2 regions of the Gilliamella sp. W8123 genome follow, and region 2 is predicted to be linked to the other one. Evidence: riboswitches for the same ligand, from Rfam matches in the RefSeq annotation. Region 2 holds a riboswitch; the other holds the start of a gene.

Region 1 (7,839 bases), on a different contig from region 2:
TATTTTACTGATTAGGTCTGATGTCGCTTTGGCAAGATTAGCTTGTCCGCATACTGCCGACACAACGGCAATACCTTCAATGCCAGTTTGGATTACTTCGGTTAAATTATTCACGCCGATACCACCGATCGCCACGGCAGGGCATTGTTTCGCTTTAACCAGTTCTTTCAATTGAGTAATGCCTGTCGCAGCTGCGGCATCCTTTTTGGTTGTGGTTGGATAGATAGGCCCTATACCAAGATAATCGACTAAATGCCAAGGAACATTCTCTAGTTGTGATTGATTTGAAACTGAAAGTCCTAACCATTTGTCTGTGCCAATTAGGTGTCGAGTAACGTCGACTGGTAGATCGCTTTGTCCTATATGAACGCCATCGGCATCAATGGCTAAAGCAATATCAACATGGTCATTGATAAATAGCGGAACTTGGGTGCGACTTAACACTTCTTTGAGCGCTTGTGCGGCGTCATACCAATTTTTACCAGAGTATTTTTGTTCTGAACGTAGTTGCACTGCAGTAACGCCATTTTCAACGGCAATTTTGGTGGTAGCGACCATGCCATCTATACCGCCACATAATAACGGATCGAGGACTAAATAGAGAGTTAAATCAAGTTGCTTTTTCATCAAACATCCTTATTTTTAGTTTTGATTGAATCGTGAAAGATGATCAATAACAGCAATGGCGAAACTACCTAACCCTTGCTGTTTATTAGCGAGCTGTCCTGCTTTTTTCATCATAAAACAAGCTGTTGCGGTAGCGGTTAAACGATCACTAGTGGTTGCAATAAATGCTGCTACCATTGCAGATAACGAACAGCCGGTGCCGGTTACTTTAGTTAAAGCGATATCGCCACCGACAATGCTATAAATTTGTTCACCATCTGTGACATAATCTATCTCACCTGTTATTGCGACAATGGTTTGATATTTTTGTGCTAATAGTATTGCTGCATTTAATGCAGAATCGGTAGAATCAAGTCCATCAGGCCCTTTCGATGATGATTGTTGACCACTCAATGCGAGAATTTCAGAGGCATTTCCTCGAATAACACTCGGTCTAAAAGTTAACAGTTGTTTGGCAATTTCAGTGCGGTATTTAAGTGCCGCACCAATCGCTACAGGATCTAGTACCCATGGTGTCTGTGTTTGTTCAGCTTTTGCTGCAGCTAACAACATACTATTTGCGCTCTGCTCATCAATGGTACCAATATTAATTAATAAACTACTGGCAATAGTTACAAAGTCCTCAACTTCTTGTTTAGCAACGACCATTGCTGGCGAAGCACCAATGGCTAATAAGACATTGGCGGTAAAATTCTGTACAACATCATTGGTAATGCAATGGACTAATGGTCGTTGTTGTTTAACTTGTTCAATAAAGGGAATGGCATCATTGTTTTGAAATAACTGAATGGTAGACATATTCTTTCCTTATTTATTATTAATATTAAGGGAAGAATGTGTCAAAACGGATAATTAAGACGAAGACTTCCCTACGCTGGTATGAGCCAGATCAGGTTCAACGGGTAAAATCTCAGTTTTTTGTAGTAACAAAAAACACCCCGAGTCAAAAAACAATTAATAAAAACAGTTTAATTATCTACTGAGTTTATATTTTATACAAGCTATTGTAATAATCTTTCGATATCGCTAATAGATCGTCTATCTGGTAAGAAAATGATTAAGTGATCACCATCTTCGATCATTAAATCGGTATTAACAATAATCACATCTTCACCACGCACCACAGCACCAATAGTTGCCCCTGAAGGCAATTTTAGACTGTTAATATTTTTACCTACTAGTTTAGAGTTTTCAGTATCACCCTTAACGATCACTTCGACAATTTCTGATTCACCTTGCCGTAGTGAGACAACTTTTACCACGCCATTTTGTCTTACATGACTGAGTAATTCTGAAATAGTGGCATGTTGTGGTGAAATGGCAATATCAATTACGCTATCGTTTATTAACTCTAAATAAGCTTGTCGTTGAATAAGTACGATGACTTTTTTGGCTCCCATCCTTTTGGCAAGCATTGACGACATAATATTTGATTCATCATCACTCGTCACTGCCACAAACAGATCGGTAAGTTCGACTTGTTCTTGCGATAATAGCTCTTGATCTGATGATTCACCATGTAATACGGTAGTATTAACTAACTGCTCGGCAATTAATTCTGCTTTTTCGGCATTACGTTCAATCAATTTCACTTGATAATCGTTTTCTAATCGCTTAGCTAAAGCAACAGCAATGCCACCACCACCACTAATGAGTATTCGTTTATAAGGTTTTTCTAACCGTTGTAATTCACTGGTTACCGCTTTGATGTTAAGCGGTGGGGTAATAAAGTAAACCATATCCCCAGCTTCAATCAAAGTTGAACCAATCGGACGAATAAAACGATTTTTACGATAAATCGCCACCACCCGAGCTTCGACATGAGGTAAATGTTCTTTTAGCTCTGATAATTCACTACCCACCAATGCACCACCATAGTAAGCTGTAACGGCAACTAAGCAGACTCGATTATCATAAAATGAGGCAAATTGTAGTGCGCCAGGATATTGCACTAGCTGGCTGATATGATTGGTGATTAGATTTTCTGGGGCTATAATATGATCGATATTAATACAATCTTTATTAAAAAATGAGTATCTTTCATCATTATATTCTGGCGCTCGAATACGTGCGACTTTTTGAGGAATATTGAACATCACATGCCCAATCTGGCAAGCCATCATATTGACCTCATCAGAATTGGTAACAGCGACTAACATGTCGGCAGATTCTGCACCAGCACTTTCTAATACTTGTGGATAAGATGATTTTCCACAAATAACTTGTAAATCAAAACGTTCTTGCAATGATTGCAACTTGTCATGATCTTCATCAACAACAGTCACATCGTTCTGTTTTTCGGTAACCAGATATTCGGCAAGAGCACTACCTGTTTGACCTGCACCAAGAATGATAATTTTCATAACTAACCTATGATAATCAAAAAGGCTTCAATGGCATTTTTCGTTAACAAAAACGATAGTGCGTTTAGTCATTAAAGCCAATTGATATTGTTTAGCGTTAATTGCAATCTAGTTTTACGGTTAATTATACAAAACCGATTGCGTCATAAACTTTTTTCAACGTTGGCTCTGCTTTTGCTCGAGCTTTTTGTGCACCTTCTTGCATAATTGTCAGAAGATAATTTTCATCATCACGATACTGATGATATTTTGCTTGTAAACCAGTTAACATATCAATAACTTGATTTGCGACCTCAGTTTTTAGATGGCCATACATTTTACCTTCGAATTCTTTCTCCAGTTCAGCGATAGGTTTACCCGTAATACCGGTTAATATATCTAACAGATTTGATACCCCCGTTTTATTTTTTAAATCATAACGTACGACTGGTGGTTCATCAGAATCGGTCATTGCCCGTTTAATTTTCTTCTCGACATCTTTTGGGTTTTCAAGTAAACCAATAACATTATTGCGATTTTCATCTGATTTAGACATTTTTTTGCTAGGGTCTTGTAATGACATAACCCGAGCACCAACTTTAGCAATAAATGGTTCAGGAACAGTGAAGATATCGCCATAAAGGGCATTAAAACGCATAGCAATATCGCGAGAAAGTTCAAGATGTTGTTTTTGGTCATCACCAACGGGAACTAAATTAGCTTGATATAACAAAATATCGGCAGCCATTAACACTGGATAATCAAAAAGCCCGGCATTTATATTTTCTGAATGACGAGAAGATTTATCTTTAAATTGTGTCATACGGCTCAATTCACCAAAATAGGTATAACAGTTTAATGCCCAACCTAATTCAGCATGTGCAGGCACATGGGATTGCACAAAAATAGTACTTTTTTGTGGATCAATACCACAGGCTAGATAAAGTGCTAATGTATCAAGTGTTGCTTTACGTAACTTATTAGGATCTTGGCGTACCGTGATCGCATGTTGATTGACGATACAATAAACGCAATCATATTCATTTTGCAAAGACACCCAATTCTTTAAAGCACCTAAATAGTTGCCTAATGTTAGTTCTCCTGATGGCTGAGCGCCACTAAATACAATTGGTTTACTCATAATTTATTCCTAATTTAAACTTATTATTTTTTTGCATCAGCTTTTGGCTGAGGTAATAGGGTTAATATATCTTGAAAATCATCAAATAAAAAATCGGGTTCACTTGTTGCAATTGATTCGCCATAATTATAACCATAACTTAACGCAACAGTAGGGCAATTAGCATTTTTGGCTGCGCTAATATCATTTTTCGAATCACCAACAAATAATAACTGATCATTGTATAATCCAAATGTCGCCATGACTTGATAAAGCGGAGCAGGGTGTGGTTTTAATTTAATTACATCACCACCGCCGAGTACTAATGAAAAATACTCTTTGATACCTAATGAGCTTAGTAATCCCGGTAAAAATTGTGCCGGTTTATTAGTTACAAGTGCTAAAGGGTAATGATTTTCATAAAGAGTTTTTAAGGTCTGTTTTACATGAGGAAACAGTGTTGTCTGTTCATCCATAACCTTATCATAATGCTGACTAAATATTTGTTTAGCTTCAGCAAAATATTCGTTTGACGGATTAATATCAATGGCTTTGAAAACGCGTTCAAGCATCACATCAATACCATTACCTACCCAGTTTTTAACTTGTTCATTGGTAACTGTTGGTAAATTTAAATCTGCCAACATTTTCTGGGTTGCTAAAGCAAGTCCAGGTACGCTATCTACTAATGTTCCATCTAAATCAAAAGCAATAGCTTGAATATCATCTAATTTAGCCATGTTTTACTCCTGCTAACTCTTTACGCATTGCATCAATTACCGTTTTATAGTTAGGTTGACCAAATATGGCTGAGCCAGCAACAAACATATCGGCTCCTGCCTTGGCAATTTCAGCTATATTATCTACTTTTACACCGCCATCAATTTCTAGGCGAATATTTCTACCAGAATCAATAATGCGTTGTTTAACTTGCCGCAATTTTTTAAGCGTTGCTGGGATGAATGATTGACCACCAAAACCTGGGTTAACACCCATCAATAAAATAATATCAACTTTATCCATCACATAGTCTAAATGGTCAAGTGGTGTTGCTGGATTAAGCACAATACCGGCACTGCAATCATGATCTTTAATTAATTGTAATGAACGATCTAGATGAATTGTCGCTTCTGGATGAATAGATATGTTTGTTGCTCCAGCTTTGGCAAAAGAGGTAATTAGCTCTTCAACTGGAGAAACCATTAGATGGACATCAATTGGTGCACTAATTCCATAGTCTCGCAGTGCCTTACAAAACATACTACCCATTGTTAAATTGGGAACAAAATGATTATCCATCACATCGAAATGGACAACATCCGCTCCTGCATCTAATACTTTTTGGGTATCTTCACCAAGACGAGCGAAATCGGCGGATAGTATTGATGGTGCAATAATAAATTCATTCATAACATACCTCTACTCATAAACACCTTATACTTAAAAATAGCTTAAGATTTTTGGTATAAGGCCAATATTTCATCAATTTTTTTGCGTCCTTCGCCAGCGCAACTAATTGAACGCCGCATTTCTGCTCGGTAAAGATGGCGCGCTTTACTATATAACGTTCTGGTATAGTGAGTATCATGATTTGATACCAGCACTGGAATCTCTTTTTTATAGGCAATTTGCTCAGCTAATTGTGACAACCTTTGATGTTCGTCAAACCCAAAATTATTAGAATAGTAGGCGGTAAAACCTGCTGTTTCATTAGGCGATAGATAAGGTGGATCACAATAAATAACGGAGTTACGTTTCGCCATTTTCATCGCTTTATGATAAGGCGTACAGACAAACTCAGCATTTTGCGCTTTTTTGGCAAAGAAATAGAGTTCCCTTTCCGGGAAATAAATAGTCTTGTAACGGCCAAATGGAACATTAAATAAACCACTATTATTATAACGACATAAGCCGTTGTAACAGTGACGATTTAAATAGACAAATAAAAGCGATCGTAAATATTGATCTTTACTATAATTAAACACATCACGTAGTTGATAAAATGCTTCAGCTTGGTTATTTTGATCATTAAATAGTAATTTAAGATCATTAATAAACAGCTCCGGATTGGATTGTAATAGCTTAAATAGTGCAATTAGATCATGATTGATATCAGCTAAAATATAACTTTTGAAGTTAGTATTTAAAAAAACGGAACCAGCACCTACAAAGGGCTCAATGAGTTGTTCACCTTCCGGTAGATACTGTTTTATAGTGTCTACAAGCTCATATTTTCCTCCAGCCCACTTTAAAAAGGCTCGTCGCTTCTTCAACGGAAACTCCTATTTTGTCATTGGTAGGATATATGAACAATATCCCTTACTATTTTGCCGATTTTTCTTTATTAATAGTTGCGCCAGATTTAACCCAAGGTTTATCTTTTTTTAGTGCATCTGGTAAAGACTTGATTGCTTTTCTGGCTTCATCAGCAGAATTATATGTACCATTAACTAAAATAAACCATTTGACATTATTTCGTTTAGTTTCATAAATTTGGTAATTGGTTATATTATGTTTTTTTACCAATTTTTTTAAACCTTCAAGCGAGGTTGAAGCACTCAGTTGAATTGAAAACTGATTACTCTTTATTTTGTCAATTTTAGTCGGTTTAGTATTTACTTTAGAACCACTAGTTGATTCAGTATCAGGTTTATTGACTTTAGATTCAACTTGGTTCGGCGAGTTTAGTCTATTATTATCCACATTATTATGCGATGAATTATTACCCTGATGAGTATTATGGTCAACTTGTGACTCAGGTTTACTCTCTGGTGAACTCTGAGTGTTTGCATCACTACCGTTACTACCAGTTAATTCGCTACTATTTTGTTGTTCATTAACATTGGTAATTGGTGCTGGCGCCATAGGCGATGGTACCGTATCAGATGCTTGACCTTGAGCTGTAGCCGTTGCAACGTCATTGGATTGTGTTGTTATGGTTGGCTCAGGTTCTTGCGTTGAAACACCGCTAACTTCAGGAGGAGTTAGTTGTGTAGGTGTTTTTGGTTTTGACGAACGAAATAACATTGTACTAACTAATAAGACAATAATAACGACGGTTAACCCCATAATTATCAATTTCTTTTTCGAATAATGCTGAAAAAAATTGGTAATATTAAATGAGGGCGTAGACGGCTTATTGGATTGTTCTGGTATATAACGATCATCTTTATCTACACGCATATTAACTCCTTAACCTATTAACAGGTTTAATGCCTTATAACCAACCATGGTTTATCGATCAATGATTTAAATTTGTTCTATTTTATCAATGATATATCCAGCAACACCTTTAGCACTTTGCTCATCGGTTTTAATTGTGATGTCAGCAATTTCTTCATAAAGAGGATCTCGTTCCTGAGCTAACTCTTCATAAAGTTCGCGAGGGGTATTGCCACCTTGTAATAAAGGACGACGTTTATCTTTTTGTGTTCTTGCCATTTGTTTTTCAATTGTTGTTTCTAAATAAACGACAATACCGCGTGCTGATAAACGATTACGCGTCTCTTTCGATAGTACTGAACCACCACCGGTAGCAAGTACTACACCTTGTTTTTCAGTCAATTCATTAATGACTTTCTCTTCTCTGGCTCGGAATCCGTCTTCACCTTCTAAGTCAAAGATCCATGCAATATCAGCACCTGTACGTTTTTCGATCTCTTGATCAGAGTCAAAAAATTCCATGCCTAACTGCTGTGCAATTTGTCGGCCTATTGTGCTTTTTCCTGCCCCCATTGGGCCAATTAGAAA
Region 2 (7,839 bases):
AGCAAATGCAAAGCTCATTAATATTATTCTTCTTAACCCTCTAAAATCAATTAAATAAAAGTGAGTTATACCATTAATATTCAGTGATTGGGTAAGTCGCCAATATTGAGCAGTAATATCATACATTGGAACGGTAAGATTTTTTGTAATAAATGGTAAAGCCATCAATCCATTACAAACCATCATCAATAAGCAGATAAAAACGGTATTATTACTATAGTCAAATAGTAATAAAAATAATCCTGATGCCAATACCATACTTGGTATGGCTAGAATCAGTGATGCAATTAATAATAGTCCATTACTCAATCGCGGTTGTCTATTTATCAGTAGTCGACTATTGGTCCAAAGTAATAGTAACCCTAGTATCATGGCAATAATTGATGAACCAATTGCAATAATGATTGAAAAAAATAAAGCTTGCTGTAATGAGAAGGTCAACAGTGAAAATTGAAAGAAATAGATACCTTGAAAAAGGATGGTCAGCATCGGTAACAGTATAAATAATCCACCAATCAAAACTAGCACTGAACTAACAATTTTTAATCCTTTGGGTAGAGGTAAACGGTAGTCTGTTTGAGTAAATTTTAGCGTTAATTTTTTATCGATTCTGTTTATCTTTTGCATTAATCCAATGAAGGCGATACAACAAACTAATTGTAAACAGGCAAGTAATGCTGCTTGTAACAGATCAAAATCACGAATTGCTTGATAAATAGCAACTTCAAGCGTGGTATATTTTGGCCCGCCACCTAATGCTAAAACAATAGCAAAACTTGAAAAACATAACATAAAAATTAATGCCGCCATAGGTAATATTTGTCTACGAAGTAATGGCCATTCAATAATTTTAAAAAAGGTTACATTGCTAAAATTTAATTGCGCAGCTAAGTGTTTTTGTTCAATAGGTACGCTTTGTAAGGTTTGATAAAATAGACAGCAGGCATAAGGGAAATTCAGGAATACATGCGCCAATAAAATGCCGTGTAAACCATAAATTGAAAATGAGAATGGTATGTGTAATATTTGGCAGATACTAGATAATAAACCTTGTCGCCCGTAAACCGATAGTAAACCAGTTACAACAACTAGTGTTGGTAAGATAAAGGTAATAGGCATCATTTTCAATAACAACTTTTTACCTTTAAAATCGACTAAAGATAATGCTTTAGCCATTAATATGGCTGCGATTAGTGATAATAATGTCGACAATACAGCTTGGTAAAAAGTTATCCATATAATATGCAATATGTAACTATCAAAATAGATGGTTAAATTTCCTGACTGCAAGGCAAATTTCCAGATAGCGAGAAGTGCTGAACTTAATATGATTAAAATTAAACTAGCAGCACTGATACCTGGTAATAACGATCTGAATTTTAACATTAATAATACTTAACTAGTTACTTATTGCTGACTGCCACTCACGAATCCAGCCTTTTTGATGTTTTTCAATCTCTTCCGGTGTAAATTCTAGCGATTTATCAATGGTATTAATTTGCTTATAAGCATCTGGTAGATCGGTTTTAATAATTGGATACATCACATTTTTTTCAGCAAATTGCCGTTGTATCTCGGGTGTTAGTAAGTAACGTAAAAATTGTCGAGCTAAATCGACTTCTTGGCTATATTTAATGATGCCAGCTACTTCGACTTGGCGATAGTGACCTTCAGCAAAAATCGCGGCTGCGTAGCTATGGTTATTTTCATTAATAATATGTGCTATCGGCGATGTGCTATAACTTAATACCAAATCAGCCTCATCTTTTAGGAACATACCATAAGCTTCACTCCAGCCCTTAGTTACTGTGACCGTATGTTTAGCCACTTGTTGCCACGCATTTGCCGCCTTGTCACCATAGACTTTTTTCATCCAAAACAATAAACCTAGTCCTGGAGTGCTGGTTCTAGGATCTTGATAAATGATTTTCCAATTAGCTTGGTTTTCGACCAATTCATGTAATGAATGAGGAGGATTTTTGATCTTATCTTGATTATAGATAAAAGCGAAATAGCCAAAATCGTAAGGAATAAAACTATCATCCCACCAATCGGTATTGAGGTTATCGGGTTTACTAATTTGATGCGGAATTAAGATATCCGCTTGCTTGGCTTGTGCTAATAGGTTGTTATCTAATCCTAAAATAACATCAGCATTTGTTTTGTCGCCTTCAAGGCGAATTCGATTTAAAACAGATACGCCATCCCCCAATGTGACAACATCAAGTTGGCAATTACATTGCGCTTCGAAGCCTTTTTTAATTGCTTCACCCGGCCCCCATTGTGACATAAATGAGTTGTAACTATAAACGGTTAGAGTTGGTTGTTGTGCATTTGCTAGATGACTAAATAGTGAAAATGAAAATATAACAGATAGTAAAAAGTTTTTACGAAACATTTTGCCTCCAAAGTAATGTGTAAAAGACAAAAGGTTTGAGCAGATATAATAACTCAAATCCCTCCGCTGGTATTATCCAGTTCAGGTTCGACGAGTTATGTCAGTTTTTCTGACACTCTCAGCCATTCAGGGCACCCCGTTGAGAACGATGAGTAGTTTAGTGGTAGCAAATAGAATTGTAAACAGGCGAGGGGTTGATAAATACAAATTTATACATATTAAAACAAGGTAAGATTACAGGCAATCAGTGACAATTGTTGTGTTTGTCGGTATTATATGCCTCATTTTATGATTATTGATTAGGTACAATGTGAATATTCAACAACTATTAACGCAACGAGTTTCGCAAGCAATGATTATGGCTGGTGCAGATAAAAACTGTGATGCTTTAATCAAGCAATCAGCCAAAGTTCAATTTGGTGACTATCAAGCAAATGGTATCATGGCTACCGCTAAAAAATTGGCTATGCCACCACGCGCATTGGCAGAAAAAGTATTACAACATCTGGATATTGAAGATATTGCCGATAAAGTAGAAATAGCTGGCCCGGGTTTTATTAATATCTTTTTAAAAAATAGTTGGATTGCCGAGCAGAACGAAGTAGCGTTAAGTAGCGATAAATTGAATATCACTTTACCAGCTAAACCACAAACTATTGTGGTTGATTACTCAGCACCAAACGTAGCCAAAGAGATGCATGTTGGTCATTTACGTTCAACTATTATTGGTGATGCGAGTGTTAGAGTCTTAAATTTTCTTGGTCACAATGTGATTCGAGCTAATCACGTTGGTGATTGGGGAACTCAATTTGGTATGTTAATCGCTTACCTTGAAAAAATGCAAAATGAACAGGCCAACGATATGGATCTATCGGATCTAGAATCTTTTTATCGTGCAGCCAAAAAACATTATGACGAAGATGAAGTCTTTGCTGAAAAAGCCCGTAATTATGTCGTTAAGCTTCAAGGTGGTGATGAGTATTGCCGTGAAATGTGGCGAAAACTGGTAGATATTACCATGACGCAAAATATTGCCACATATAAACGACTCAATGTCACACTTTCATTAGAAGATACCATGGGTGAAAGTATCTATAACAGCATGCTTCCGGGCATTGTTGCCGATCTCAAACAGAAAAAATTAGCCGTTGAAAGTGAAGGCGCTATTGTTGTGTTTTTAGATGAGTATAAAAATAAAGAAGGCGAACCAATGGGTGTTATCATCCAAAAACGAGATGGTGGTTATCTTTATGCAACAACCGATATTGCCTGTGCAAAATATCGTTATGAAACCTTACACGCGGATCGTATTTTATATTATACCGATTCACGCCAACATCAACATTTAGAACAAGTTTGGGCGATTGTACATAAAGCAAAATATGTCCCAGAATCTTTAAAACTTGAACATCATATGTTTGGTATGATGTTAGGTAAAGATGGTAAACCTTTTAAAACGCGTTCAGGTGATACCGTTAAACTAAATGATCTACTCGATGAAGCAACCAAGCGAGCCGCAACATTAATTAAAAGCAAAAATCCTGATCTTTCTGATGCCGAGCTTGCTCAAGTGGTTGATGCAGTTGCCATTGGTGCGGTTAAATATGCTGATCTATCCAAAAATAGAACAACTGATTATGTATTTGATTGGGATAATATGCTGTCATTTGAAGGCAATACAGCACCTTATTTACAGTATGCCTATACCCGTGTACTTTCAGTATTTAAAAAATCAAATATCAATGAAGAAAATCTAGATGGTCATATCGATTTAGGTACTGAAAAGGAACGAGCGTTAGCAATTCGTTTGAATCAATTTGATGAAACAATCACAACTGTTGCCGCCGAAGGTACCCCACATGTTCTTTGCGCGTATCTGTATGATATCGCTACCCTATTTTCAAGTTTTTATGAACACTGCCCTATTTTGGCCGCCGAAAATGAAAGTTTGAAAGTTAGCAGATTGAAACTGGCCTCATTAACAGCCAAAACGCTTAAAACGGGTTTAGATATGCTTGGCATTAAAACCGTTGACAAAATGTAAGCTTATTTGCCACCGATATGATTAAATATCGGTGGTTTTGTTGGTATTTAGTTATCCGCTTAGACATCAACCTGTTTAGCTATACAAATCGATAATCCATCAACATGCTCCTTGGCAAAATTAGCAAATTCAACAAAATGTGGCGTTGTATTATGTAAGTCAATCGCCTGCTGTGATTGCCATGTTTCTACTACTATATAAATATTGGGATTCTCAATACTTTGATTCAGCTCATAGCGAACACAACCGTATTCAGCTCGACTACCGATAACTAATCGTTTAAATATAGGTTTAAATGCTTCATGATACTCTGGTTTTATCGTAATGGTGGCAATAATGTTTAGTTGTGACATATTCTACCCTTATAAGTAAACTTGTTTTGTAATGTTTGAAATCCTACTGTTAAGAATAAACAGCTTTTAATAATCATGCTAATCTCATTTTTTCGACCATTATACTTATTATTAAATAGTAAGTTAGGCATATGTAATTTAAAAGTTTACTCTTTAAGAGTATAAATAGACTTTTTTTAGTTTGAAAAATCTAAAAAATAATACTTTAACCTTTTCATTTATTTAAATATTTATAAAATTAAAATGCTTGATCTTAACAATGAATCCATTAAAATCTTTCCCACTTCGGAAAAATAATAAAGTGTAAACTTCCATGACAACTTGTGTTTTCATTGCTATAAGAAATATCCTAACAGGTTTATTTTGATCCTCCTTTTTGGGGGATTTTTTTTATCCATTTTTTATTAAAACTTAATAGTAACCAAATTTTAGAGGCGCATTATGACCGATAATAAACAAATGTTATCAACCAGTCGAGATCAGAGCTTGAAAGCATATTTGATGAACAAAATTAAACAAAATGGTGGTTGGGTTAATTCACATATGCATGCTGATCGTGCTTTTACTATCACTGTAGATAGTTTTGATGTCTACCAAAAACAGACTTTAATTGAAAAATGGGACACGCTTGATAAAGTGAAAGCAGCAATGACCGAAGATGATTATTATCGGCATTTTAGCATGGCGGTTGAACGCATGATTGAACAAGGTGTTACGGCCATGGGTTCATTTGTTGACATTGATCCGATTGCCGAAGAGCGAGCAATTAGAGGTGCGCTACGAGCTCGTGAAACATATAAAAACGATATTACGATTAAATTAGTCAATCAAACTCTTAAAGGAGTTATTGATAAAGAAGCCAGATACTGGTTTGATAAAGGTGCTGATTTAGTAGATATTATTGGTGGTTTGCCGCGTCGAGATGAGCGAGATCATGGTGAAGGAATGGGATTAAAACATTTAGATGTGTTAATGAAGACCGGTAAAGCATTAGGCAAAATGGTACATGTCCATGTTGACCAGTTTAACTCATCAGATGAAATCGAAACCGAGCAACTTACTGATAAAACCATTGAGCATGGTATGCATGGTCGCGTGGTGGCTATTCATAGTATTTCAATTACCGCTCATAGTTTGGAATATCGTCAAAAACTCTACCAAAAAATGAAAGAAGCTAAAATGATGGTAATTGCTTGCCCATTTGCTTGGATTGATAGCCCGCGCCGTGAAGAACATGGCCCAACCCGCAATTCATTAACGCCAGTCGATGAACTTGCTGCCGCCGGGATACCTGTTGCTATTGGAACAGATAACGTCAGTGATTATATGTTACCTTTTTCAACCGGTAATATGTGGGAAGAGCTTAAATTATTAGTCACTGGCTGTCGTTATACAGATTTAGATAATGTGGTAAATGTTGCCACCAAAAATGGGCGTATGGTATTAGGCATTGAATAATTGTCTGATTAAAAATTTAACTGAGATTTAATCATCTTTAAAAATAAAAATCCCACCCAGAGAATAACTGAGTGGGATTATATTTATTGATTATTATTTATAATTGATGAATTGCTGAAGAAAGCCTAGAAAGGTAATTGCTAAGACTTGATTTTATATCATCTTCTGCTTGTTGTCTTAATTCACTACGAGAATAGTAATTACCGTCTGTACTATCAAATTCGTAACTAGGTTTATCACCAGTGTAGGTATACTTAACTTGTCTTGAACTTTTTTCAGCTGAAAATCTGTCATAATAACCACTTAATCCAGAAATATTTACGCTAAGGTTTAAACTATAATTATTTACTAATGTTTCAGTTTGTAAATTATATTCTTTTTCACCATTCTTTTTAGTGTCATTTGTTACTGAACCGCCATCTTCAGAATATCGCTCATCTTCACTAAGATTAATAGTAATGTCACTACCACTACTGTTGTAAACTAATATAATAGCATCATCATTTTTGAAATAATCTTCAACAAAATTAGAAAATGCATTTGTATTACCTGTCACATATAGTCTTATTTGACCCTTGGTGGTATATTCTATTGCTTTTTGTTCCGAATCTCGATAATTACCATATTTTGCATAAGTATTCGCGGCATGTTGATAATTTGTTGCTGCTTGTCGATATTGATAACTTCGAGTCGCATTTTTAGCTATTTTTTCACCTTGAGAATAAGAATCAAACGCTTCTTTGTTTCTCGCTTTTTTTTCATAGTAACGAGCTAATTTTTCAGTATCTTTGTATTGACCTAATGGCTTATAAATAACACTAATAGTTCTAAAACAAGCTAGCGCTGCATTATAATCACCACTCCGTATTTCCTGTTTAGCAAGATTGTATAATGTTTGTGCCGCAAGCTGCCTATATTTAGTATCCGCATGAATATAGGCTTTTTCGATATTTTTATCGTAATATCTATCTAAAGATTTTTTATATAACGCTGCTCTTTCTTCATAATCACCAGCAGAATTAGTTGGGATAGCATTTGCTTGTTGAGTATAAAAGTTAGCAATATTTTGTTTTAGACGTTCACTAGGATATTTATCCAAAAAGAATGCTAATTCGGAACTGTAAAAGTGATCACTCAAACGCTGATTAAGCTCTAATAATTTCTCATATATTTCTTGGCGTTGTTCATCATTGCTCTTCGTGGTATTAGCTAATTCATTTTCATATTTATTCATCACATCGGTAACTAACTGCCGCAGCTGTGCGGCATCAGTTTGCTTAAAGTTTGCTTCACTTTTTTTCTCTATTTTTGTCGCTAATAAATTGATACTTTCAATATAACTTCCTTCAGCGTATGCTTCTTGAAATGTGCGTTGGTGCGCACAAGCAACTAATAAAAATATTGATAAAGAAGCCAAAATAATTTTCATTAATTTTTTAATTTTCATAAAGTTTCCCTTTATAGGTATGAAAGATCTTGAGCAATACTATCAAGTATTGATCTTAATTCAGCACTTTGTTCGCTTTTAGCTCTTTGTTCTAATTCATTTGGAGATTCTAAAACACCTTCGTTATAGTCATGTACAT

The links. A riboswitch is a leader RNA that binds a small molecule or an ion and turns the genes downstream of it on or off. The one in region 2 is predicted to bind thiamine pyrophosphate.
Region 1: linked by a shared signal. The riboswitch ahead of thiM (hydroxyethylthiazole kinase) and the one ahead of thiB (thiamine ABC transporter substrate binding subunit) in region 2 are both predicted to bind thiamine pyrophosphate.

What each region holds. Positions count from the first base shown of each region.
Region 1 is NZ_JACFRE010000003.1:282,529-290,367, forward strand. Features, by position in the region: gene thiE (thiamine phosphate synthase) at 1-627, opposite strand, end outside; gene thiM (hydroxyethylthiazole kinase) at 643-1,416, opposite strand; TPP riboswitch at 1,477-1,578, opposite strand; gene trkA (Trk system potassium transporter TrkA) at 1,629-2,990, opposite strand; gene trpS (tryptophan--tRNA ligase) at 3,115-4,110, opposite strand; gene H3T56_RS05715 (phosphoglycolate phosphatase) at 4,134-4,829, opposite strand; gene rpe (ribulose-phosphate 3-epimerase) at 4,822-5,499, opposite strand; gene H3T56_RS05725 (Dam family site-specific DNA-(adenine-N6)-methyltransferase) at 5,541-6,362, opposite strand; gene H3T56_RS05730 (SPOR domain-containing protein) at 6,412-7,272, opposite strand; gene aroK (shikimate kinase AroK) at 7,339-7,839, opposite strand, start outside.
Region 2 is NZ_JACFRE010000001.1:1,216-9,054, forward strand. Features, by position in the region: gene thiP (thiamine/thiamine pyrophosphate ABC transporter permease) at 1-1,386, opposite strand, end outside; gene thiB (thiamine ABC transporter substrate binding subunit) at 1,400-2,398, opposite strand; TPP riboswitch at 2,439-2,547, opposite strand; gene argS (arginine--tRNA ligase) at 2,709-4,442, shown strand; gene H3T56_RS00025 (putative quinol monooxygenase) at 4,502-4,795, opposite strand; gene H3T56_RS00030 (amidohydrolase family protein) at 5,237-6,253, shown strand; gene H3T56_RS00035 (hypothetical protein) at 6,351-7,700, opposite strand; gene H3T56_RS00040 (hypothetical protein) at 7,712-7,839, opposite strand, start outside.